3 regions of the Streptomyces sp. NBC_01381 genome follow, and region 2 is predicted to be linked to each of the others. Evidence: riboswitches for the same ligand, from Rfam matches in the RefSeq annotation. Region 2 holds a riboswitch; each other region holds the start of a gene.
What was found. A riboswitch is a leader RNA that binds a small molecule or an ion and turns the genes downstream of it on or off. The one in region 2 is predicted to bind cobalamin.
Positions count from the first base shown of each region.

Region 1: another riboswitch for cobalamin. It lies ahead of OG453_RS09775 (ABC transporter substrate-binding protein); the one in region 2 lies ahead of OG453_RS28565 (energy-coupling factor ABC transporter permease).
Region 3: another riboswitch for cobalamin. It lies ahead of OG453_RS16090 (cobalamin biosynthesis protein); the one in region 2 lies ahead of OG453_RS28565 (energy-coupling factor ABC transporter permease).

Region 1 covers NZ_JAPEPI010000001.1:2,039,409-2,046,801, forward strand. Annotated here, with positions in the region: gene OG453_RS09750 (nicotinate phosphoribosyltransferase) at 129-1,457, opposite strand; gene clpS (ATP-dependent Clp protease adapter ClpS) at 1,538-1,852, shown strand; gene OG453_RS09760 (DUF2017 domain-containing protein) at 1,892-2,488, shown strand; gene OG453_RS09765 (amino acid permease) at 2,863-4,335, shown strand; gene OG453_RS09770 (M67 family metallopeptidase) at 4,425-4,847, shown strand; cobalamin riboswitch at 4,820-4,968, shown strand; gene OG453_RS09775 (ABC transporter substrate-binding protein) at 5,012-5,971, shown strand; gene OG453_RS09780 (iron ABC transporter permease) at 6,022-7,014, shown strand; gene OG453_RS09785 (ABC transporter ATP-binding protein) at 7,011-7,393, shown strand, end outside.
Region 2 covers NZ_JAPEPI010000002.1:1,518,871-1,526,263, forward strand. Annotated here, with positions in the region: partial or broken gene OG453_RS28560 (5-methyltetrahydropteroyltriglutamate--homocysteine S-methyltransferase) at 1-1,163, shown strand, start outside; cobalamin riboswitch at 1,248-1,437, shown strand; gene OG453_RS28565 (energy-coupling factor ABC transporter permease) at 1,466-2,158, shown strand; gene OG453_RS28570 (energy-coupling factor ABC transporter substrate-binding protein) at 2,158-2,574, shown strand; gene cbiQ (cobalt ECF transporter T component CbiQ) at 2,581-3,330, shown strand; gene OG453_RS28580 (energy-coupling factor ABC transporter ATP-binding protein) at 3,327-4,196, shown strand; gene OG453_RS28585 (ATP-binding protein) at 4,171-4,671, opposite strand; gene OG453_RS28590 (MEDS domain-containing protein) at 4,680-5,543, opposite strand; gene OG453_RS28595 (aminoglycoside phosphotransferase family protein) at 5,777-6,766, shown strand; gene OG453_RS28600 (molybdopterin-binding protein) at 6,786-7,187, opposite strand; gene OG453_RS28605 (arylamine N-acetyltransferase) at 7,326-7,393, opposite strand, start outside.
Region 3 covers NZ_JAPEPI010000001.1:3,453,711-3,461,103, reverse strand. Annotated here, with positions in the region: gene OG453_RS16115 (S9 family peptidase) at 1-948, opposite strand, end outside; gene OG453_RS16110 (class II aldolase/adducin family protein) at 1,276-1,932, opposite strand; gene OG453_RS16105 (lysozyme) at 2,111-2,851, shown strand; gene OG453_RS16100 (inorganic phosphate transporter) at 3,043-4,314, shown strand; gene OG453_RS16095 (hypothetical protein) at 4,327-4,563, shown strand; cobalamin riboswitch at 4,682-4,833, shown strand; gene OG453_RS16090 (cobalamin biosynthesis protein) at 4,956-5,975, shown strand; gene OG453_RS16085 (cobyric acid synthase) at 5,972-7,393, shown strand, end outside.

The DNA.
Region 1 (7,393 bases), on a different contig from region 2:
TCGGTCGGCAAGGCTGGCTGGTAGGTGCGGGGGACTCGGCCGGATGAACCGAGCGTAGAGACTTCCGTTGCGTTGCGGGAGGGGGTGTTCGGCTGCCCCGGCGTGCGGCCACCGGCCGTCCCGTGGCGTCAGGCGTACTCCGTGGGAATGACCGCCTCGCCCTTGGAGAGCTGGGTGGCGGAGAGGGGGAGCCGGGCCCGTGCCGCCGCGTGCCGGTCGCGGACCGTGTCCAGCGGCTCGCGCGCCACCACCTCACCGCCCTTGATCAGCTCGACGAGGAGTTCGTGGTCGGCGAGCTCCACCGGAACCGGGCCCGTGCCGATCACCTCGGCCTCGGCGACCCCGTGCTCGTCGGGCCGCCGGGCGGCCCACTTGCGGCCGCCGACGGACGACTTCCCGCCCACGGACTTCTTCGCCACCGCCTCCAGCGGAGCTTGAGGGTCCGCCGAGTGGGCGCGGGCCACCAGCTTGTAGACCATCGAGCAGGTGGGGTGCCCGGAACCGGTGACCAGCTGGGTGCCCACGCCGTACGCGTCGACGGGCGCCGCGGCCAGCGAGGCGATGGCGTACTCGTCGAGGTCGGAGGTGACCACGATCTTGGTCTTCGTGGCGCCGAGCTCGTCCAGCTGCTGGCGGACCCGGTGGGCGACCAGGAGCAGGTCGCCGGAGTCGATGCGTACGGCGCCGAGCTCGGGCCCGGCGACCTCGACGGCCGTACGGACGGCCTCGGTCACGTCGTATGTGTCGACCAGGAGCGTCGTGCCGGGGCCGAGGGAGTTCACCTGGGCCTGGAAGGCGTCGCGTTCGTTGTCGTGCAGGAGGGTGAAGGCGTGCGCGGACGTGCCGACCGTGGGGATGTCGTAGCGGAAGCCCGCCGCCAGGTCGGACGTGGTGGTGAAGCCGCCGACGTACGCGGCGCGCGATGCGGCGACGGCCGCCAGTTCGTGGGTGCGCCGTGCGCCCATCTCGATCAGCGGGCGCTCACCGGCGGCCGACGCCATCCGGGACGCTGCGGCCGCGATCGCCGAGTCGTGGTTGAGGATGGAGAGGATCACCGTCTCCAGGAGGACGCACTCCGCGAAGGAGCCCTCGACGCGCAGGATCGGCGAGCCCGGGAAGTAGACCTCGCCCTCCGGATAGCCCCAGATGTCACCGCGGAAGCGGTACGAGGCGAGCCACTGCAGGGTCTCCTCGTCGACGACACGGCGCTCGCGCAGGAAGCCGATGACGTCGGCATCGAAGCGGAAGTTCTCCACGGCGTCCAGGACACGGCCGGTGCCGGCCACCACTCCGTAGCGCCGTCCCTCGGGCAGTCTGCGCGTGAAGACCTCGAAGACGGAGCGCCGGTCGGCGGTGCCCGCCTTCAGCGCTGCCTGCAGCATCGTCAGCTCGTAGTGATCGGTGAAGAGCGCCGTCGACGGAACATCCACCGGCAGCCCAAGGTCCGCTGTGTTCATACGAAGGATGCTACCCCGCATCTCGTCACTCTGACGATTTCCCGGGTCCATTTGTGCGATGGCCCCCTGCGGGTGGCAGCATGGGACAAGTGAGTACGGCTCCCGCAGAGATCACGCGCCCGGAATCGGCCGAAGAGACGTTCGCCGTCCCGGAGCCCGACGTCCCCTGGATCACGCTCGTCCACAACGACCCGGTCAACCTGATGAGCTACGTGACGTACGTGTTCCAGGCGTACTTCGGGTACTCGAAGCACAAGGCCACCAAGCTGATGATGGATGTGCACCACAAAGGCCGAGCCGTGGTCTCCACCGGCACGCGCGAAGAGATGGAGCGCGACGTCCAGGCCATGCACGGGTACGGGCTTTGGGCCACCCTCCAGCAGGACCGCAAGTAGCAGGCCGACAGCAGTGGACCGGAAGCAGCGACGCATCTGATGCCAGGACAATTCGAAGCGATCCCCGGGGGCGGCGCCGCCGTCGCGCTCGACGAGGTCGAGATCTCGATCATCCGCTCCCTCGCCGTCCAGCTCCTTGAGCTGATCGGCCCCGGACCGGGAGAGGACGCCTCCGACGACCCGCTCGCCGAGCTGTTCGCGGACGGCCCCAGCGAGCCGCCGACCGACCCGGTGCTCCAGCGGCTGCTGCCCGACGCGTACGGCGGACCGGGCAGCGAGAAGGCCGACGAGGACGAACTGCGGGCGTACTCCGCGGAGTTCAGGCGCTTTACGGAGAACGACCTGCGGGCCAAGAAGCGGGACGACGCCCTGGTCGTGATCCGCTGCCTGGACTCCATGACGGCGGCAGGCGACGGCGGCGCCGTCCTCAAGCTGTCGGCGGAGGAGTCCCGGCACTGGCTCGGCGCCCTCAACGACCTCCGGCTCGCGATCGGCGCCCGCCTCGACGTCATCGACGAGGAGGACACGGACCTCCTCTACCAGCTGCCGGACGAGGATCCGCGCAAACCGATGGTGATGGCCTATTTGTGGCTGGGCGGTCTGCAGGAGACGCTGGTCAGCACGTTGATCGTGTAGTTGCTGGTGCAGTTGCCGGTGTAGTGGAACGGCTCACGGGGGCCGAAAATCGATGTAGACGGCACCTGTAACAGGTGTTCGCTCAGCGGATCCTCAAATCCGGATAACGATCACGTCACTTCAATGCCCCCGTATGACGCCGCGGGGGAATTTTGTCCGCTTCTTCCAGTGGTCTGCGCCACACGTGGCTGAGCCGATCACTGTTGCGACCGTGATAAATCTTCACGACCACTCGGTGACGCCACCCATGTCACCGATGGCGCTCGGGCCGGCAGACCGCCGGTAGCACTCCATCCATATCCGGGGGGATCAGGACCTGATCCGTGGCCATACGCAGACTGCGGGCACGGATCAGCGTGGAGAAAGGCGTCACCATGACCTCAGTGCAGGTCGAAGAGCATCACGACGGCAATGAGGCCGATCAGGCCAAGGGCTCGTCCGGTTCATCCGGCGAGGGCTATCAGCGCGGGCTCGGGGCCCGCCAGATCCAGATGATCGCGATCGGCGGTGCCATCGGCACCGGCCTGTTCCTCGGCGCGGGCAAGGCCATTCACAAGGCCGGCCCCAGCCTCATCCTGGCGTACGCCATCGCCGGCCTTGTCATCTTCTTCATCATGCGGGCCCTGGGCGAGCTGCTCATGTACCGCGCCGTCTCGGGTTCCTTCTCGGAGTACGCGCGCGAGTTCATCGGCCCGTTCTTCGGATACGTGACCGGCTGGACGTACTGGCTCTTCTGGGTCGTCACCGGCATCACGGAAGTCACGGCCGCGGCCCAGTACATGCAGTACTGGACCCACAACTCCATCCCACAATGGGCGTACGCGCTGATCTTCACGGTCATCCTGTACGGCGCCAACCTGATCTCCGTGAAGCTCTTCGGTGAGCTCGAGTTCTGGTTCTCGATGGTCAAGGTCACCGCGATCATCGGCATGATCCTCATCTGCGCCGGCATCCTCACCATCGGCTTCTCCGACGCCGGTGACACCGCGTCCGTGAGCCACCTGTGGGACCAGGGCGGGTTCTTCCCCAACGGCATCGGCTCCACGCTGATGACGCTGCAGATCGTGATGTTCGCCTTCCTCGCCGTCGAGCTCGTCGGCGTCACCGCGGGCGAGTCCAAGGACCCCAAGACCGTCCTGCCCAAGGCCATCAACACCGTGCCGTGGCGCATCGCCGTCTTCTACGTCGGCGCGCTCATCATGATCCTCTCGGTCGTGCCGTGGACGTCCTTCAAGCCGGGCGTCTCCCCGTTCGTGAAGGCCTTCGAGGAGATGGGTCTGGGCATCGGTGCCGCCATCGTCAACTTCGTCGTCCTGACGGCCGCGCTCTCCTCCTGCAACTCCGGCATGTACTCCACGGGCCGCATGCTCCGCGACCTGGCGCTCAACGGCCAGGGCCCGCAGTTCTTCACCAAGCTGACGAAGAACGGCCTGCCGCTGGTCGGCACCACCGTCTCCGCCGCGTTCATGCTGGTCGGCGTCTGGATCAACTACCAGTGGCCGGGCGAGGCGTTCAACTACGTCGTCTCCTTCGCCACCATCTCCGGCATGTGGGCCTGGATCATGATCCTGGTCTGCCAGATCAAGTACCGCCGCAAGGCCGACCGCGGCGAGCTGCCGCAGTCCACCTTCCGGGCTCCGGGCGCGCCGTACACGAGCTGGTTCGCACTGCTCTTCATCGGCATGGTCATCGTGATGATGGGCGTCGACAAGGACGCGCGCATCTCGCTCTACGCAGCCCCGGTGTGGGCGCTCATCCTGGGCGTCGGCTACCTGGTCATGCAGAAGCGCAACGGTCAGCCGACGGGCGGCGGCGACGCCGAGCCGCAGGACGCGATCAAGTCCTGACTCCCGCCTGATCCCTGCTGATCCCAGCATGTGGGCCCGTTCGTACCACACTTCGGTACGGACGGGCCCCTCTGCTTATCCTGGCTCCCATGCTGACCCTGACCCAGGCCCTCCACGACCAGATCGTCGCGCACGCGCGCCAGGACCACCCCGACGAGGCGTGCGGCGTGGTCGCGGGTCCCGCGGGCACCGGCCGCCCCGAGCGCTTCATCCCGATGCTGAACGCGGCCCGCTCGCCCACGTTCTACGAGTTCGACTCGGGCGACCTGCTCAAGCTGTACCGCGAGATGGACGACCGCGACGAGGAGCCGGTGATCGTCTACCACTCGCACACGGCGACCGAGGCGTACCCCTCGCGCACCGACATCACGTACGCGAACGAGCCCGGCGCGCACTACGTCCTGGTCTCCACGGCGGACACCGACGGCGCGGGCGACTTCCAGTTCCGCTCCTACCGGATCGTCGATGGCGAGGTCACCGAGGAAGAGGTCAAGGTCGTCCAGGCATACTGAGCCTCACCTTTGAGGCGGCAGGACCCAGGAAGCCGGTGCGAATCCGGCACGGTCCCGCCACTGTGACCCCACCCTTCGCGGGTGGGGCAGTCAGGAACTGACCTGCCGCCCTCTCCCACGGATACAGGGGACGCGGAATCCCCTGGAGGAGGCACAGCTCAGCCATGTCCCGACCGCTGCGCGCACTCATAGCCGCCGCCCTGTTCGCCCCGCTCGCCGCGTGCACGAGCTCCGCGGAGCCCGATGCCGCGCCGGGGGCGAAGGCCGCCGGGTTCCCGTACACCGTCACCAACTGCGGCGTGAAGACGACGTACGATGCGCCCCCGAAGCGCGCCGTGACGATGAACCAGCACACGACGGAAGTGATGCTGGAGCTTGGCCTTGCGGACCGCATGGCGGGCACCGCCTTCCTGGACGACAAGGTGCTTCCGTCGTACGAGAAGGCCTACGCGTCCGTCCCGGTCCTGGCCAAGGAGTACCCCTCCTACGAGAAGCTGCTCGCCGCCAACCCCGACTTCGTGTACGGCGGTTACCCGAGCGCCTTCCTCGCGGGCGAGGGCCGCAGCCGCGCGGCGCTCGCGAAGTCCGGCATCAGGACCCGCCTCGACGTGGAGGGCTGCGCGAAGCGCCCGGTGACCATGAAGGACGTCTTCCGGGAGGTCCGCGAGGTCGGCTCCACCTTCGGGGTACGGGCACGGGCGGACCGCTGGGTGAGCGGCGCCGAACGCGAACTGGCCGACACCGAAAAGAAGTTGAAGGGCGGCAAACCCCTCCCGGTCTTCGTGTACGACAGCGGCGACAAGACGGCCTTCACCGCGGGCGGCCGGGGCATCGGCAACGACATCATCGAGCGGGCGGGCGGCCGCAACGTCTTCGCCGACCTGGACAAGTCCTTCGGCGACGCGTCCTGGGAGTCGGTGGTGGACAGCAGCCCCGAGGTGATCCTGATCCTCGACTACGGCGGCACGACCGTCGCCCAGAAGAAGCGCCGCCTCCTGGAGGACCCGGTGCTCGCCGACGTCCCCGCCATCAAGAACAAGCGGTTCGCGGTGCTGCCGCTGTCGGATGTGGTGACGGGGGTGCGGGCTCCGGGTGCGGTGAAGAAGCTGGCGGAGCAGCTGTGAGCCGCACCTCTCAGAAACCGCCCTACGCAGCCGTCATCACCGCCCTCCTCATGGCCCTCGCCGCAGCGGCCACCGCAGGCCTCGCCCTCGGCTCGGTCAAGATCCCCGTGACCGATGTCCTGGAGATCCTCACGGGCAGAGCGGAACCCTCCCCCTTCCGCACGATCGTGCTGGACGCCCGCCTACCCAGGGTCCTGCTCGGCGCGGCCGTGGGCGCGGGCCTCGCCGTCATAGGCACGGTCCTCCAAGCCCTGGTCCGCAACCCCCTCGCGGACCCCTTCCTCCTGGGAGTCTCCTCCGGCGCGTCGGCCGGCGCGGTCGCCGCGATCGTCCTCGGCAGCGCCTTCGGCATCGGCGCGGGCCTGTCCCTCACGGTCACGATCCCGGCCGCGTCCTTCGCGGGCGCGCTCCTCTCCCTGCTGCTCGTCTACACCCTGGCCAGAAGCGCCGGCGGCGGCTTCGCCACGGGCCGGCTGATCCTGGCGGGCGTGGCCGTCTCGTACATCCTCTCCGCCCTGACCAGCCTGATCCTGGTCGTCGCGGACAGCACGGACCATCTGCAGGAGGTCCTGTACTGGACGCTCGGCGGCCTCGGCAGCGCCCGCTGGGACATGCTGGCCCTCCCCGCAGGCGTACTGATCGTCGGCACGGCGCTCCTGCTCGCCCTGGCCCGCCCCCTGGACCTGCTCCTCGTCGGCGAGGAGGGCGCCACCGTCCTCGGCCTGGACACCGCACGCTTCCGCGCCGCCGTCTTCGTCGTCGCCTCGCTCCTGACCGGCGTACTCGTCGCGTACAGCGGAGCCATCGGCTTCGTCGGCCTGATGGTGCCGCACGCCGCCCGGATGCTGGTCGGCGCATCCCACCGCGCGCTGCTGCCGGTCGTGGCGCTCGCGGGCGCGGTGTTCCTGGTGGCCGCCGACCTCGCCGCGCGCACGGTCGCCGCCCCGCAGGACATCCCGGTGGGGGTGCTCACCGCGCTCACCGGCGGCCCGTTCTTCCTGTGGCTGCTGCGCAGGAGCCGTGGCGGGGAGGCGGCCGTATGACCGCCCTGAGCACCGAGAACCTCGCCTATCGGGCGCCCGGCGGCCGCCTCCTCGTCGACGGCGTCACGCTGCACGCCGCCGACGGCGAGACCGTCGGCATCGTGGGCCCCAACGGCAGCGGCAAGACGACCCTCCTGCGCTGTGTGTACGGCACGCTGACGCCCACCGGCGGCCGCGTCCTCCTGGACGGTGACGACCTGGCGGGCAGCTCCGCCAAGGCCCGCGCCCGCCGCATCGCCACCGTTCCGCAGGACGGCCACGGCGGCTTCGAGCTCACCGTCCGGCAGATCGTCGCGATGGGCCGCTCCCCGCACAAGCGCTTCTGGGAGGCGGACACGGCCGAGGACGAGCGTCTCGCCCGCGCGGCCCTCGAGCGGGT
Region 2 (7,393 bases):
GCCGTCGCCCGCGCCTACCGCGATCTCGGCGCGCTCACCGACCGGCCCCGACTGCTCGTCGCCTCCTATTTCGACCGGCTCGGCGAGGCCCTTCCGGTGCTGGCCATGGCGGATGTCGACGGCCTCGCCATCGACTTCACCGGGCCCGCCGCCGCCAATCTCGACGATCTCGCGGCCGTCGGCGGTCTGCCCGGCAAGCGTCTTGTCGCCGGCGTCGTCGACGGCCGCAATGTGTGGATCAACGACCTGGGGAAGTCCCTGGCCGTGCTCGGTACGTTGCTCGGGCTCGCCGGGCGGGTCGACGTGGCCGCCTCCTGCTCCCTGCTGCACGTCCCGCTGGACGCCGACGCCGAGCAGGGGCTTGATCCGCAGATCGCCCGCTGGCTTGCCTTCGCCCGGCAGAAGACCGGTGAGATCGCCACCCTCACCCGCGACCCGGTGGTGCGCGCCCGCGCCGCGGCCGTCACCGACGCGGACACCCGCCGTTCCCAGACGTACGCCGAGCGGGTCGCCGCCCGGCGCGAACGGCCGCCTGCCGCTGTTGCCGACGACGTCCATCGGCTCCTTCCCGCAGACCGGCGAACTGCCCACTGCCCGCGCCGACTTGCGTGCCGGACGCATCGGCACGGCCACGTACGAGGAGCGCATCGTGGCCGAGATCCGCGAGGTCATCGCCTTCCAGGAGAAGACCGGCACCGACGTCCTGGTGCACGGCGAGCCCGAACGCAACGACATGGTCCAGTCCTACGGGACGCGCCATGTCTTCCGCCGATCCTGGCCGGCGACATCTCCCACCCCGAGCCGATGACGGTGCGTTGGACCGCGTACGCCCAGCCCCTCGCCGACACCGCCCGCCAGGTCGCGCTCGCGCTGCGCGAGACGCTGCCGCTGCGCGCCGCCCACCACGGCGGGTATCTCGCCTCGGCCACCGAGTCCTTCCGGCTCGGCACGAGCGGCGTACGGCCGGACAGCCAGATCCACACCGACATGTGCTACGCCGAGTCCGGCGACATCCGCCCGCTCGCACATGCAGGTCGCCGGCGAACTCGCCGCGTCCGGCTATCCCCCCGGACCGCGGTCTGAAGACCCGGGGCTGGACCGAGGTCCGCGCCGCCCTCGAGAACCTGGTCGGCGCCGCGCGCGAGCTCCGCTCCACCCTCTGACCAGGGGCGTACGCGGTGGTGGTGTGCGCTTGCGTGTGCCACCGCCGCGCCCGCCGTGCGAGTTGTCAGGCCCCACGTGGCGCACTAGTGTCACCACGCCTTGGTGCTCGGGAAATCCGGTGTGATGCCGGTGCGGCCCTCGCCACTGTGATCGGGAAAGTCCGGCTCCGGCCCCCTGTGGGGGCAGCCACTGGGTACTCACGTGCCCGGGAAGGCGGAGTCCGGGCGGTACGACCCGTCAGCCAGGAGACCGGTCAAGGCGCGTTGTCCATCCACGAGGTGCTGGAGAGGTCTGTTCCGCCATGCACATAGCCGAGGGTTTCCTCCCCCCGGCGCACGCGATCGCCTGGAGTGTCGCGTCCGCGCCGTTCGTCGTCCACGGAGTCCGTTCCCTCACCCGTGAAGTCAAGGAGCACCCCGAGAGCACCCTGCTCCTCGGCGCGTCCGGAGCCTTCACCTTTGTCCTCTCCGCCCTGAAAATCCCTTCTGTCACGGGCAGTTGCTCGCATCCGACGGGCACCGGGCTCGGCGCGATTCTCTTCCGGCCGCCGATCATGGCGGTGCTCGGCACCATCACACTTCTGTTCCAGGCTCTGTTGCTCGCCCACGGCGGGCTCACCACGCTCGGCGCCAATGTGTTCTCCATGGCGATCATCGGGCCATGGGCCGGGTACGCCGTCTACCGGCTCCTGAAGAGATACGACGTACCGCTCATGGTGGCCGTGTTCTTCGGGGCGTTCGTCGCCGACCTGTCGACGTACTGCGTCACCAGCGTCCAGCTGGCCCTGGCGTTCCCCGACCCCTCCAGCGGATTCATCGGCGCCCTGGGCAAGTTCGGCGGCATCTTCGCCGTCACGCAGATCCCCTTGGCGGTCAGCGAGGGACTGCTCACCGTCCTGGTGATGCGGCTCCTCGTGCAGTCCAGCAAGGGCGAGCTCACCCGGCTCGGCGTGCTGCTTCAGGGCAAGAAGTCCGAGACGGAGGCCAGTGCCTGATGAGCCGCAACGCGAAGATCAACACCCTGCTCCTGGTCATCGTCGCCGCACTCGCGGTGCTGCCCCTGGTCCTCGGCCTCGGCGACGACAAGGAAGAGCCGTTCACCGGCGCCGACGCCCAGGCCGAGACGGCGATCGCCGAGAACGACCCCGAGTACGAGCCGTGGTTCTCGCCCCTGTACGAACCCCCGTCCGGGGAGATCGAATCGGCGCTCTTCTCCCTGCAGGCGGCGCTCGGCGCGGGCGTCCTCGCCTACTACTTCGGGCTGCGCAAGGGGCGCCGCCAGGGTGCCGAACGTGCGCGGGCGGAGGCCGCCGACGCCGAGCCGTCCACGGATGCGGACGCGGACGCGGATGTGGATGGGGATGCGGACGTGGGCGCTGAGGGCACCCGGCCCAAGACCGAGCAGGTCTGATCCGGCGTGCTGCCCATCGACGCGGCGGCGCACAGCAGTCGCTGGCGCCGCCGTCATCCCGTGGACAAGGCCGTGCTCGGGCTCGGTCTCACCGCCCTCGCGGTCTCCCTGCCGCCCTGGCCGGGCGCCGCCCTTGTCCTGGTCGCCGCGCTCGCCGTGCTGCTCGGCCCGGCGGGCGTGCCGCCCCGCAAGCTGTGGCGCGCCTACCGCGTACCGCTCGGCTTCTGCGTCACCGGCGCCCTGAGCCTGCTCATCCAGATCGCAGGACCAGGAGGGTTCATCACGCTCGCCGACGGCGGTCCGGCGCGCGCGGGCGGTCTGCTCCTGCGCACCTCCGCGGCCTCCCTTGGCGTCCTGCTCTTCGCCTTCACCACGCCGATGTCGGACCTGCTGCCCCGCCTGGTCAAGGCGGGCGTGCCGGCACCCGTTGTGGACGTGGCGCTCGTCACGTACCGGATGAGCTTTCTGCTTCTGGACTCCATGACGCGGATCCGTCAGGCGCAGGCCGCGCGGCTCGGGCACACGACCCGGGCCGCCGCCTGGCGGTCGCTCGCCGGGCTCGGCGCCACCGCGTTCGTGCGGGCCTTCGACCGGGCGAGCCGGCTGCAGGCGGGCCTCGCCGGACGGGGTTACGACGGGACGCTGCGGGTCCTTGTGCCCGAGGCCCGGGTCTCCCGGCCCTTCGTGACCGTGAGCGCGGCACTTCTCGTGGCCCTGGTGGCCCTCACCCTCGTACTCGAAAGGCTTCTTCCATGAGCGAGCCGAGCGCTCCTCCCATGCCGCCGGGCGAGTCCCTGGTGGCTCTGCGCGCGGCTTCGTACGCGTACGAGGACGGCCCCACCGTGCTCGACGGCCTGGACTTCGACATCGTCGAGGGGCGTGCACTCGCGCTGCTCGGACGCAACGGCAGCGGCAAGACCACCCTGATGCGGCTGCTCAGCGGTGGACTGCGCCCGGACGCCGGTGAGTTGACGGTCGACGGGAGCAGGGTGACGTACGACCGCAAGGGTCTTACCCGGCTGCGTACGACCGTTCAGCTCGTCGTCCAGGACCCGGACGACCAGCTGTTCGCCGCGTCGGTCGAACAGGACGTGTCCTTCGGTCCGTTGAACCTCGGCCTGCCCGACGCGGAGGTCCGCGCACGGGTCGCCGAGGCGCTCGACGCACTGGACATCGGCGCCCTGGCCGACCGCCCCACCCATCTGCTCTCCTACGGCCAGCGCAAGCGGACCGCCATCGCCGGTGCGGTGGCGATGCGCCCGCGCGTACTGATCCTCGACGAGCCGACCGCGGGGCTCGACCCCGACGGGCAGGAACGCCTCCTCGCCACCCTGCAACGGCTGCGGGACTCGGGGACGACCGTGGTCATGGCCACCCACGACGTGGACCTGGCCCTGCGCTGGGCGGACGACGCGGCGCTGCTCACCCCCTCGGGGGTGCGCACCGGGCCGGTCGCGCAGTCGCTGGCCCGGCGCGACCTGCTGGCCCAGGCAGGCCTCCATCTGCCGTGGGGGATCGCCGTGCGCGATCTGCTGCACGCGCACGGGCTGCTTGCGGAGACGGACGACGGGCCGCGCACCCCTGAGGAGTTGGCGCTCAGGGCAGCAGTGCCACCAGCGTGACGGTGGTGCCGGTGTCGCCGACCGTGATGTCGAGGCGGTCGGCGAGCGCCTCGGCGAGCCACAGACCGCGGCCGTTCTCGGCCTCGTCGTCGACGGAGCTGTCGATGTCGATGTCGATGCCGTGGCCGTGGCTGTGGCCGTTCAGTGGCCGTGCGAGTCCCGGGCCGTTGTCGGTGATGACGCAGCGCAGGCCGTCGTCCGTGTGGTCGAGGTGGATATGGCCCTTGCCGCCGCCGTGCACGATCGCGTTGCTCGCGACCTCGTGCACGGCGAGCACGAAGTCGCCGAGCCGGGGGTCGCAGAGGCCCGCGTTCTCGGCCCTGCGGGTCACCTGATGGCGCAGTCGCGCCAAGTCGCCGATGGTGAAGGGGAGTTCCAGCGGCGGCGGCCGGTCCTGAGCGGGATCGCGGGGGTTGGTCCGGGGGCCGCGGTCGCCCCCGTAGTCGTCGCTGTCGATGCCGCGGTTGAGGATCACTGCGCGGATCACCCTTCAGCCAGGACGAGTTGAGGGACTTCGGCGGCTCGGCAGAGCCGTATCACCTTGCTCTGCGCGGGTCGGACGCGGACCGTGATCCGCTGGTCGCGGGGGAGTCCGCGCGCGAGCCGTACCAGCAGAGCGGCGCTGTGTACGTCGATGAAGCAGAGTTCGGAGAGATCGAGCGCCCCTGGCCGGCCGGGACCGGTGAGGGCGTGGGTGAGGGCCGTGGCGAACTCCTCGCGCGTGCAGAGGTCGGCGTCTCCGGCGATCCGCAGCTCGCCGCCCGTGCGGGTGACTTCCAGGGCGCCGAGCCGGTGCAGGACCTTCTTGGGGTGGGCCCGGCGGATGCGGTCCAGGAGGGCGTCGTCGAACTTGCGCCGGTCGTACTCGCAGATGGCGGTGAAGCCGATCTCGGCGAAGAGCGGAGAGAGATCGGTCTCGTAGGAGACCAACAGGTCGTGGTCGACGCCCGGTTCGGCGGCCCAGGCCATGTCACCCACCACCCGGAGCCCCGAGAAGCCCTTGTGCCGGGCCTGTTCGGTGAGCTCCACCCAGGTGCGGGCCCGCTCGACCGGGTCGAAGCCGCTGTCCGGGTCGTAACCCGGCACTTCGTTGACCACGGCCAACTGCCCCTCGCAGAGGGCCGCTTCGACGGGGAAGCCGCGGATGCGTAACTGTTCGGCCGCGACGGCCGGGGTGGTCGCAGGGTCGGTGAAGAGCATGACCTGCTCACCCCGTGACAGGCCGATGTCGGTGTAGGCGGCGCGGAGCTCCCAGCGGTCTTCGTCGTCGTCGAACCCCAGGCAGGCGTGGTCGCCGGCGTTCATACGGGTGACGGAGACCGTCCGGGTCGCGGAGCTGGCGTCCATGAGGGCAGACCCTAGGGGCGGTGGCGGGGCCGTGCCTCTGCTGATCGCAGTTGTCCGAAGTCGTTCCGGTCGGGTTCGGGTCGGTCCGCGTGATCAGTACGAGTGATCATTAAGGGCGCCCGGCATGGACGGATTCTGCCAACTTGCCATCGGGGCAAGGGCGTTCTCGCAGGAGGCTCCCGCAGATCGAAATCGCGTTGCGTCGCGCGATCGGCCGACGCGATGATCGGCCCATGGCCCCGAATCCCCCCGACGGCCGCGCCGGAATCGACGCCGCCCTGGTGAAGCGCCTGATCGCCGCCCAGTTTCCGCAGTGGAGCGAACTGCCCGTGCGGCCCGTCGAGGTCGACGGCTGGGACAACCGCACGTACCGCCTCGGCGACGCCATGACGGCCCGGCTGCCCACCGCCGCCGGATACGCCCCCGCGGTCGCCAAGGAGAACCGCTGGCTGCCGCGCCTCGCGCCGGGCCTGCCGGTGGCCGTTCCGCCGATCCTGGCCCAGGGCGAACCGGGCGAGGGATACGCCTTCCCGTGGTCCGTCCGCGGCTGGCTGGACGGCGAGACGGCCGCGCGCGACCGCATCGACGGCATGGAGCGCTTCGCCGTCTCGGTGGCCGGGTTCATCCGCGCCCTGCAGCGCTGCGACGCCATCGGCGGTCCGCAGGCCGGTGCGCACAGCTGGTGGCGGGGCGCGTCACCGGCGCACTACGACGGGGAGACGCGCCGCTGCTTGGCCGCCCTTGAGCGCAGGGCTGAGCGCGGGGCCGGCAGCGACGGGGTGGACACCGGCGGGGTGGACACCGGCGGGGTGGACATCGCCCGGGCCACCGCCGTCTGGGACGCGGCACTCGCCGCGGAGTGGCGCGGGGCGCCCGTGTGGTTCCACGGCGACATCGCGTCGGGCAACCTACTGGTGGCCGACGGCCGGCTGACCGCCGTCATCGACTTCGGCACGGCGGGGGTCGGCGACCCGGCCTGCGACCTGGTCATCGCGTGGGGGATGTTCTCCGGCGACAGCCGCGAGGCCTTCCGGCAGGCGGTCGGCCAGGACGACGACACGTGGGCGCGGGCGCGCGGCTGGTCGCTGTGGAAGACCCTCCTGACGCTGACCGATTGCATCGACACCGATCCCGTACGGGCTGCCGACTGCCGGCGCGTGATCGAGGCGGTGCTCGCCGATCACGACCGCTTCGGGGCTTCCCGCGGGTCGCGCCTCTCCTAGGGGCGCGGCCGCGGCTTTCTCAGGTGCGGTCGATGTGCACGCTGGTGGACTTCACGCGGGCGGTGGCCTGCATGCCCACCTCCAGGCCGAGTTCTTCGACGGCCTCGCGGGTCAGGAGGGAGACGAGCCGGTGCGGGCCCGCCTGGATCTCGACCTGGGCCGCGACGTCGCCGAGCTTGATGGCGGTGACGATGCCGGGGAAGGCGTTGCGGGCCGAGGTGTACGAGACGTCGTCCTCGTCACCGCCCGCCTGCCCCTGGCCGACCTCCACGGAGAAGGCGGCGAGATCGCGCCCGTCGATGAGCCGACGGCCGCCCTCCTCCCGATGGGTCGCGACCCGTCCGGCGTCCGCCCAGCGACGTGCGGTGTCGGGGCTGACGCCGAGCAGACGGGCCGCCTGCCCGATGGTGTAGGACTGCATGCGCGACACGATAGGCAACCGCACCTGGCATCTACAACACACCTGGGTGAATCTCCATGGCAGATGCCACTCTCCTTGGAGGAAGGCCCGATCCGGGCTCGTCGGCCGTGCCGTGCCTCGCCCCGCCGATGCGTTCGCTCACCCGGCTTCGGGCGCCCGTCCCCTCACCACGGGGACCTGCTCCAGCGCGATCCCGAAATGCGTCG
Region 3 (7,393 bases), on a different contig from region 2:
CGGCACCTTGAGCACGTCGGGGTGGGCGGCCTCCAGGATGCGGTCGCCGCGCAGGCCGGTCCGTCCCTGGGCGGCGCGCACCGCGAGCGGCAGCAGGAAGCCCGGCGTGCGCCGGGCCGCGGCGAGCGCACGCAGGGTGACCTCCCAGTCGAGCACCGGGGAGTCCAGCACGAGGCCGCTGATGCGGTCGCGCAGGGCCGAGTACGCGGCGGCGTGCAGGGCCATGGCGGCGCCGGTGGACCAGCCGTGCACGATCACGTTCTCTGCGCCGTAGCGCACGGCGTAGCGGATGGCCGCGTCGAGGTCGCGCCACTCGGTCTCGCCGAGGTGGCCGAGGCCGTCCGGGGAGCGGGGTGCGCCGAGGTCGCCTCGGTAGGCGAGGTCGAGGATGGGGAACTGCAGGCGGTGCAGGAAGTCCATGACGACCATGGGGTGCTCGCGGGTGGTGCCGAGGCCGTGCACGGTGATCACCCAGGTGTCGCGGGCGCCGGGCACGAACCAGGCGGGCAGGCCGCCGAGTTCTCCGGGGATGTCCACGTCCGCGTGGTCGATGTCGAGCGCGGCGTGCGGGTCGCCGATGTACACCTGCGGGGTGAGCCGGACCCGGGCGCCGGGGTCCAGGGTGCCGTGGGTGACGGCTTCCAGGCGGCGTACGACGGTGTCGGCCTCGTGCGGCGCGGAGTCGACGACCGGGCCGATCACCGCGTGGCTGCCGGCGCCGCCGAGGCCGTATCTGCCGGGGCGCAGGCTCGCGAGGGCGCGGGTCAGGGTGATCTGGCCTGCCGCCGTGGCGTGGACCGTGAGGCGGGGCCCCGGCAGGGGGCGGCCTGCCGGGGTCTTGAGGGCGGCGTTGCTGGCGACGCGGCCCGCCGCGATGGCGGCTGCGCCGGCCAGGAGGGCGGTCGCTGCGGCGGTGACGGCCGTTGCCGTCGCTTTGGCTGGGCGCACGTGTCCAGTGTCGGCGGGGTGGCTGGGTAGGGCCAGTGGACGGGGGCTGTGGAGTGATTCCGGCTGCGGACCGTTGCGCCTGCGGCGGGCTTCTTCCCCAATCCCGCCCCTTCCCGAAACTGGGGGCTCCGCCCCCAGACCCCCGAAGTGGTGGACGCCACGGGGCTCCGCCCCGGACCCCGCTCCTCAAACGCCGGAGGGGCTGGATGATTCAGCCCGTCCGGCGTTTGAGGACGAACTCGGCGAAGCCGGTGATGACGGCAACTGCGCGGCCGGCGGAGCCGGAAAATCGGGAAGGGGCGGGATTGGGGAGAGGCCCCGCAGGGCTTACCCCTGCCCGTACCCCCGCAGTCGGTCCTCCGCTTCCCGTAGCTGGGCGTCCGACAGCAGGGTCGGCGCGTGGCCGGGGATCGCGCTTGCCGTCAGCCAGAGGCGGCACATCCATTCCAGCTGGGCCGTGCGGTCGTATGCCTGGTCCAGAGTGTCTCCGTATGTGATGGTTCCGTGGTTCTGGAGGAGACAAGCTGTGCGCTCGCGCAGGGCGTGCAGCATGTTCTCGGCCAACTCGTCCGAGCCGTACGGCGCATACCGGGCGACGCGGGCGGGGCCGCCCATCGAGGCCGCCATGTAGTGGATCGGCGGCAGCTCCGGCAGCAGCGTGGAGACGGCCGTGGCGTGCACCGCGTGGGTGTGGACCACGGCCCCGGCGGAGGTGTTGCGGTAGATCGCGAGGTGCATCGGCAGTTCGCTGGTCGGGGTGAGGTCGCCGAAGAGCCGGGCGCCGTCGAGGTCGACGCCGACCGCGTCCCGCGGTGTGAGGCGGTCGTAGGGGACTCCGCTCGGGGTGACCAGGACCGTGCCGCCGACGCGTACGGAGACATTGCCCGACGTGCCGACCACCAGGCCGTCCGAGACGGTCCTGCGAGCCGCCGCGACGAGATCGCCCCAGGCCCGTTCCACCGCGTCCTGCCGCTGCTCAGTCATGCCGTGATCCTGCCAGCCGGGACCGCGGCACCGCAGTGCGGAGCCGGAGCGTCCGTATCGGCGTGTTATGGGCATACATCCCCTTCTGGCGATGATTGGCTGGCGATCGACCGGCATGCGGTGATCTTCCAGTAACCTCTGGGGGATTTGTCATGCACGTCGCCATCCGGGGGGAAATATGGCTCGTGATCACAAACCGTCCCGTCGCCGCGCCCGCGTCATCGCCGCCTCAGTGGCAACGCTGGCCCTGAGCGGGACCGCCCTCGCCGAGATTCCGGTTTCGGCGGCGGGCAAGCCTAGGGGCCACGACGTCTCGTCGCACCAGAAGAACGTCAACTGGCAGAAGGCCAAGAGCAAGGGCGCACGCTTCGTGTACGTGAAGGCCACCGAGTCCCACACGTACCGCAATCCCCACTTCAAGCAGCAGTACAACGGCTCCCGCAACGCGGGCATCGTCCGCGGGGCGTACCACTTCGCCGTACCGAACAAGTCGTCCGGCAAGAAGCAGGCCGCGTACTTCATGAGCCACGGCGGGCGCTGGCGGGCGGACGGCTGGACGCTGCCGCCCGCGCTCGACATCGAGCACAATCCGTACAGCAAACGCAAGTGCTACGGCCTCAGCAAGACCGGCATGGTCAACTGGATCAAGTCGTTCAGCAACGAGGTGCAGCGCCAGACGGGACGCCGTCCCGTGATCTACACGACCACCAAGTGGTGGAACAACTGCACGGGCGGCAGCCGCGCCTTCGCGGCGAATCACGCGCTGTGGCTCGCGCGCTGGTCGTCGACGTCGGGGACGCTGCCCAAGGGGTGGTCGTACTTGACCATCTGGCAGTACGACAACGGCGGCGAGCTGCCGGGTGATCAGAATCTCTTCAACGGCTCGATGAACCAGCTGAAGAGGTTCGCCCGAGGGTAGCCAAAAGCCCTTGGAAGCCCGGATTCCGGGCCCCGTACCGCCGCTCCGGACGATCTCCGTCACGGTTCCGACGGAAGCGGAGTGGCGGTGCCCCGCATCGAGTCACCGCACCGCCCGGCCCAGTTCACTTTCCGTTCACCCAGGTTGCCTACGTTCCACTTGCCACTGACGTCCAACAGAAGCCTGGGTAAATGGAACACATCACGCTTCTCCTCGGGATCGTGATCGTTACCGCTCTCGTGTTCGACTTCACGAACGGTTTCCACGACACAGCCAACGCGATGGCGACCACCATCTCGACCGGCGCCCTCAAGCCCAAGACGGCGGTGGCCATGTCCGCCGTGCTGAACCTCGTCGGAGCATTCCTCTCCGTCGAAGTCGCCAAGACGATCTCTGGCGGCATCGTCAACGAGGACGGACTGAAGACAGAGGTCATATTCGCGGCCCTGGTGGGCGCGATCCTCTGGAATCTGCTGACCTGGCTGGTGGGCCTGCCCTCCAGTTCCTCCCACGCACTCTTCGGCGGCCTCATCGGCGCCGCCGTCATGTCGATGGGCTGGTCGTCGATCAACGGCGGCACCGTCGTCACCAAGATCCTGATCCCGGCCCTCGCCGCGCCGCTCGTGGCGGGTCTCGCCGCGATGGCGGCCACGCGCCTGACGTACCGGATCGGCCGCAACACCGACACCAAGTCGACCGCCAAGGGCTACCGCGCCGGCCAGATCGCCTCCGCCGGCCTCGTCTCGCTGGCGCACGGCACGAACGACGCGCAGAAGACCATGGGCATCATCACGCTCGCCCTGGTCACCGGCGGCGTCCTCAACCCCGGCGCGAACCCCCCGATGTGGGTCATCGTCTCGGCCGGTGTGGCCATCGCGCTCGGCACCTACCTGGGCGGCTGGCGCATCATCCGCACCATGGGCAAGGGCCTCACCGACCTCCAGCCGCAGCAGGGCTTCGCCGCCCAGACCAGCGCCGCGACGGTCATCCTCGCCTCGTCGCACATCGGCTTCTCGCTCTCCACCACGCAGTCCTGCTCCGGCGCCGTGATGGGCGCGGGCCTGGGCCGCAAGGGCGGTGTGGTCCGCTGGTCCACGGCGACCCGGATGTTCGTCGCCTGGGGTCTGACGCTCCCGGCCGCCGGCCTGGTCGGCGCGGGCGCCGAGTTCCTCACCAAGCAGGGCCCCTGGGGCATCGCGGCGACCGCGGCGCTCCTGGTCGGCGGCTCGGCCGTCATCTGGGTGCTCTCGCGGCGCAACGCCGTCGACCACACGAACGTCGCGGACGACGAGATCGGCGGCTCCGACGCGGAGCCCGCGGGCGTCGTGACCACCGCGATCGCCGCCGTCACGCCGCCGCCCACCGGCGCCGCCGCGACGGCCGCCGACGACGACCACGTCAAGGCCACCATCCCGGCCCCGACCGGCTCCGTGGCGGACCCCGCCCGGCCTGCCACGGTGTAAGGACAGATCAGCATGGACATCGACTGGGCAGCTCTCGGCTCCGTCTTCGGAGTCAGCCTCGCGGTGACGGTGGCCCTGGTGGGCCTGTTCACCCTCGGCATCGTCGGCCTCTCCAAGCACGAGGCGGCCGCCTCCGGCGCCGCTTCCGCCGCGGGCGGCAACGCTGCGGCGGCGCGCGCCGGCGCGTACGCGTGCTTCGCGCTGTGCGCGGCCGCGGTGGCGTACGGGATCTATCTGATCGTCGCCTGACGGCCGGAGTTCGTCGCCTGACGACGGAGTTCGAGGTGGGGTGCGAGACGCTTCGGCGTCCCGCACCCCACCTTCGTATGTGGGCCTTGGCACACTCTCCCGTCGCAGGTCAAAGGCGAGTTGACGGGCGTTCGCGGGCGTGGTGGACTGCCGGAGCCATTACGGCGGCAGAAGAGGAAGCCGGTGCGAATCCGGCGCGGTCCCGCCACTGTCACCGGGGAGACGACTCCCCGTGAGCCAGGAACTCTCGCCCGCCGATCACGTCGAACCAGGGCGCGGACACCCTGAGTGAGGACATATCGCCATGCGCGGCCGCCCGTTGCCGGTTCCTGTGCCCCCGCCTGTCCAGGCCGGGCCCGTCGCTCCCCTTCACGTAACGGTCGGCTGAACCCGTGTGTGCCGATCGCGACTTCGCGTACGGCGCCGCCGCCGGGCTCCTCGGTGACCTGCTTCTCGGTGATCCTCGCCGCGGGCATCCGGTCGCCGCGTTCGGGCGTGCGGCGGGTGCCGTCGAGCGTGTCCTGTGGCGGGATCACCGCGGGTGGGGCGCGCTGCATGCCGTGGTGTGCGCCGGCGGTGCTGCGGGTGCCGCCGCCCTTGCCTCTTCTCTTGTACGTCGCCACTCGCGCGCCGGATCGGTCGCGCTGACCGCCGCCGCGACCTGGGCCGTGGTCGGCGGGACCTCGCTCGGGCGTGAGGCGCGGGCCATCGGCGGGGCGCTCGCCGCGGGGGACATCGAGGTGGCGCGGGAGTGGCTGCCGCATCTGTGCGGGCGGGATCCGCAGGCGCTGGATGCCGACGGCATCGCGCGGGCCGTCGTCGAGTCCGTCGCCGAGAACACGTCCGACGCCGTCGTGGGGGCGCTGGTGTGGGGGGCGTTGGCGGGCGTTCCGGGGCTTGTCGGGTTTCGGGCCGTGAACACGTTGGACGCGATGGTGGGGCACAAGTCCGCGAGGTACCTCCGGTACGGGTGGGCGTCTGCTCGGCTCGATGATGTTCTGGGGTGGCCGGGGGCTCGGCTGACCGCCCTGCTGGCGGCTGCTGCGGGGGATTCGCCCTCCGGGGCGCTGCGGGCCTGGCGTGACGATGCCGCCAAGCATCCGAGTCCCAACGCTGGGCCCGTTGAGGCGGCCTTTGCCGGGGCGTTGGGGGTGCGGCTCGGGGGGACTCTCTCGTACGGGGGGCGGGTTGAGCATCGGCCTGTTCTCAATGGGGGTGGGCGTGCCGTTGCCGTGGCTGACATCGAGCGGGCTGTTCGGCTGTCTCGGCGGGTTGGGCTGCTGGCGCTGGGGGTTGCCATGGCCGCCCGTCCGAAGCGGAGCCCGGCAGTTGGGACTGTGCCCACCCGTTCCGCCCTGCGGAACGCCTGCCCACAGCAAGGACGGCAGAGCAAGTCAAGGAGAACCTCATGAGTGGCGGGCTGCTTGTTGCCGGAACCACCTCTGACGCCGGGAAGAGCGTCGTCACCGCCGGGATCTGTCGGTGGCTGGCTCGCAAAGGAGTTTCCGTCGCGCCGTTCAAGGCGCAGAACATGTCGCTCAACTCCTTCGTCACGCGCGAAGGCGCCGAGATCGGGCGGGCGCAGGCCATGCAGGCGCAGGCCGCCCGGGTCGAGCCGAGCGCGCTGATGAATCCCGTGCTGCTCAAGCCGGGCAGCGACCGCAGCAGTCAGGTGGTGCTCATGGGGAAGCCCGTGGGCGAGATGAGTGCGCGTGGCTATCACGGCGGGCGCCAGGAGGCGTTGCTCTCGACCGTGGTGGGATGTCTTGAGGAACTTCGGGGCAGCTATGACGCCGTGATCTGCGAAGGCGCGGGCAGTCCCGCCGAGATCAATCTGCGGCGTACGGACATTGTGAACATGGGGATCGCGCGGGCCGCCCGGTTCCCCGTCGTCGTCGTCGGCGACATCGACCGCGGTGGCGTCTTCGCCTCCTTCTTCGGCACGACCGCGCTGCTCAGTGCCGAGGATCAGGAACTGGTCGCCGGGTATCTCGTCAACAAGTTCCGGGGCGATGTGTCGCTGCTCGCACCCGGGCTCGACATGCTGCAAGGACTCACCGGGCGGCGCACGTTCGGTGTGCTGCCGTTCCAGCACGGGCTCGGCATCGACGAGGAGGACGGCCTTCGGGTGTCCCTGCGGGGTGCCGTGCGGGAGTCCGTCGTCGCTCCCCCGGTCGGCGAGGACGTGCTGCGGGTCGCCGTCTGTGCCGTACCGCTGATGTCGAACTTCACGGACGTGGACGCGCTCGCCGCCGAACCCGGTGTCGTCGTGCGGTTCGTGGACCGGGCCGAGGAACTCGTCGACGCCGATCTCGTGATCGTGCCGGGGACGCGCGGGACCGTGCGCGCGCTTGAATGGCTGCGCGAGCGTGGGCTCGCCGACGCCATCGCGCGGCGTGCGGCCGAGGGGCGGCCCGTGCTCGGGATCTGCGGCGGCTTCCAGGTGCTCGGCGAGCACATCGAGGACGACGTGGAATCGCGCGCGGGGGCCGTGGACGGGCTCGGGCTGCTGCCCGTGCGCGTGCGGTTCGCCCGCGAGAAGACCCTCGCCCGGCCCGTCGGCGAGGCACTCGGGGAACCCGTCGAGGGGTACGAGATTCATCACGGCGTCGCCCAAGTCCTGGGCGGAGAGCCCTTCTTGGACGGCTGCCGCGTCGGTGAGGTGTGGGGCACGCACTGGCACGGCTCCCTTGAGAGCGACGCGTTCCGGCGGCGCTTCCTCACCGAGGTGGCCCGCGCCGCCGGGCGCCGTTTCGTGCCCGCGCCCGACACCAGCTTCGGCGCACTGCGCGAGGAGCAGCTCGACCTGCTCGGAGACCTGATCGAAGAA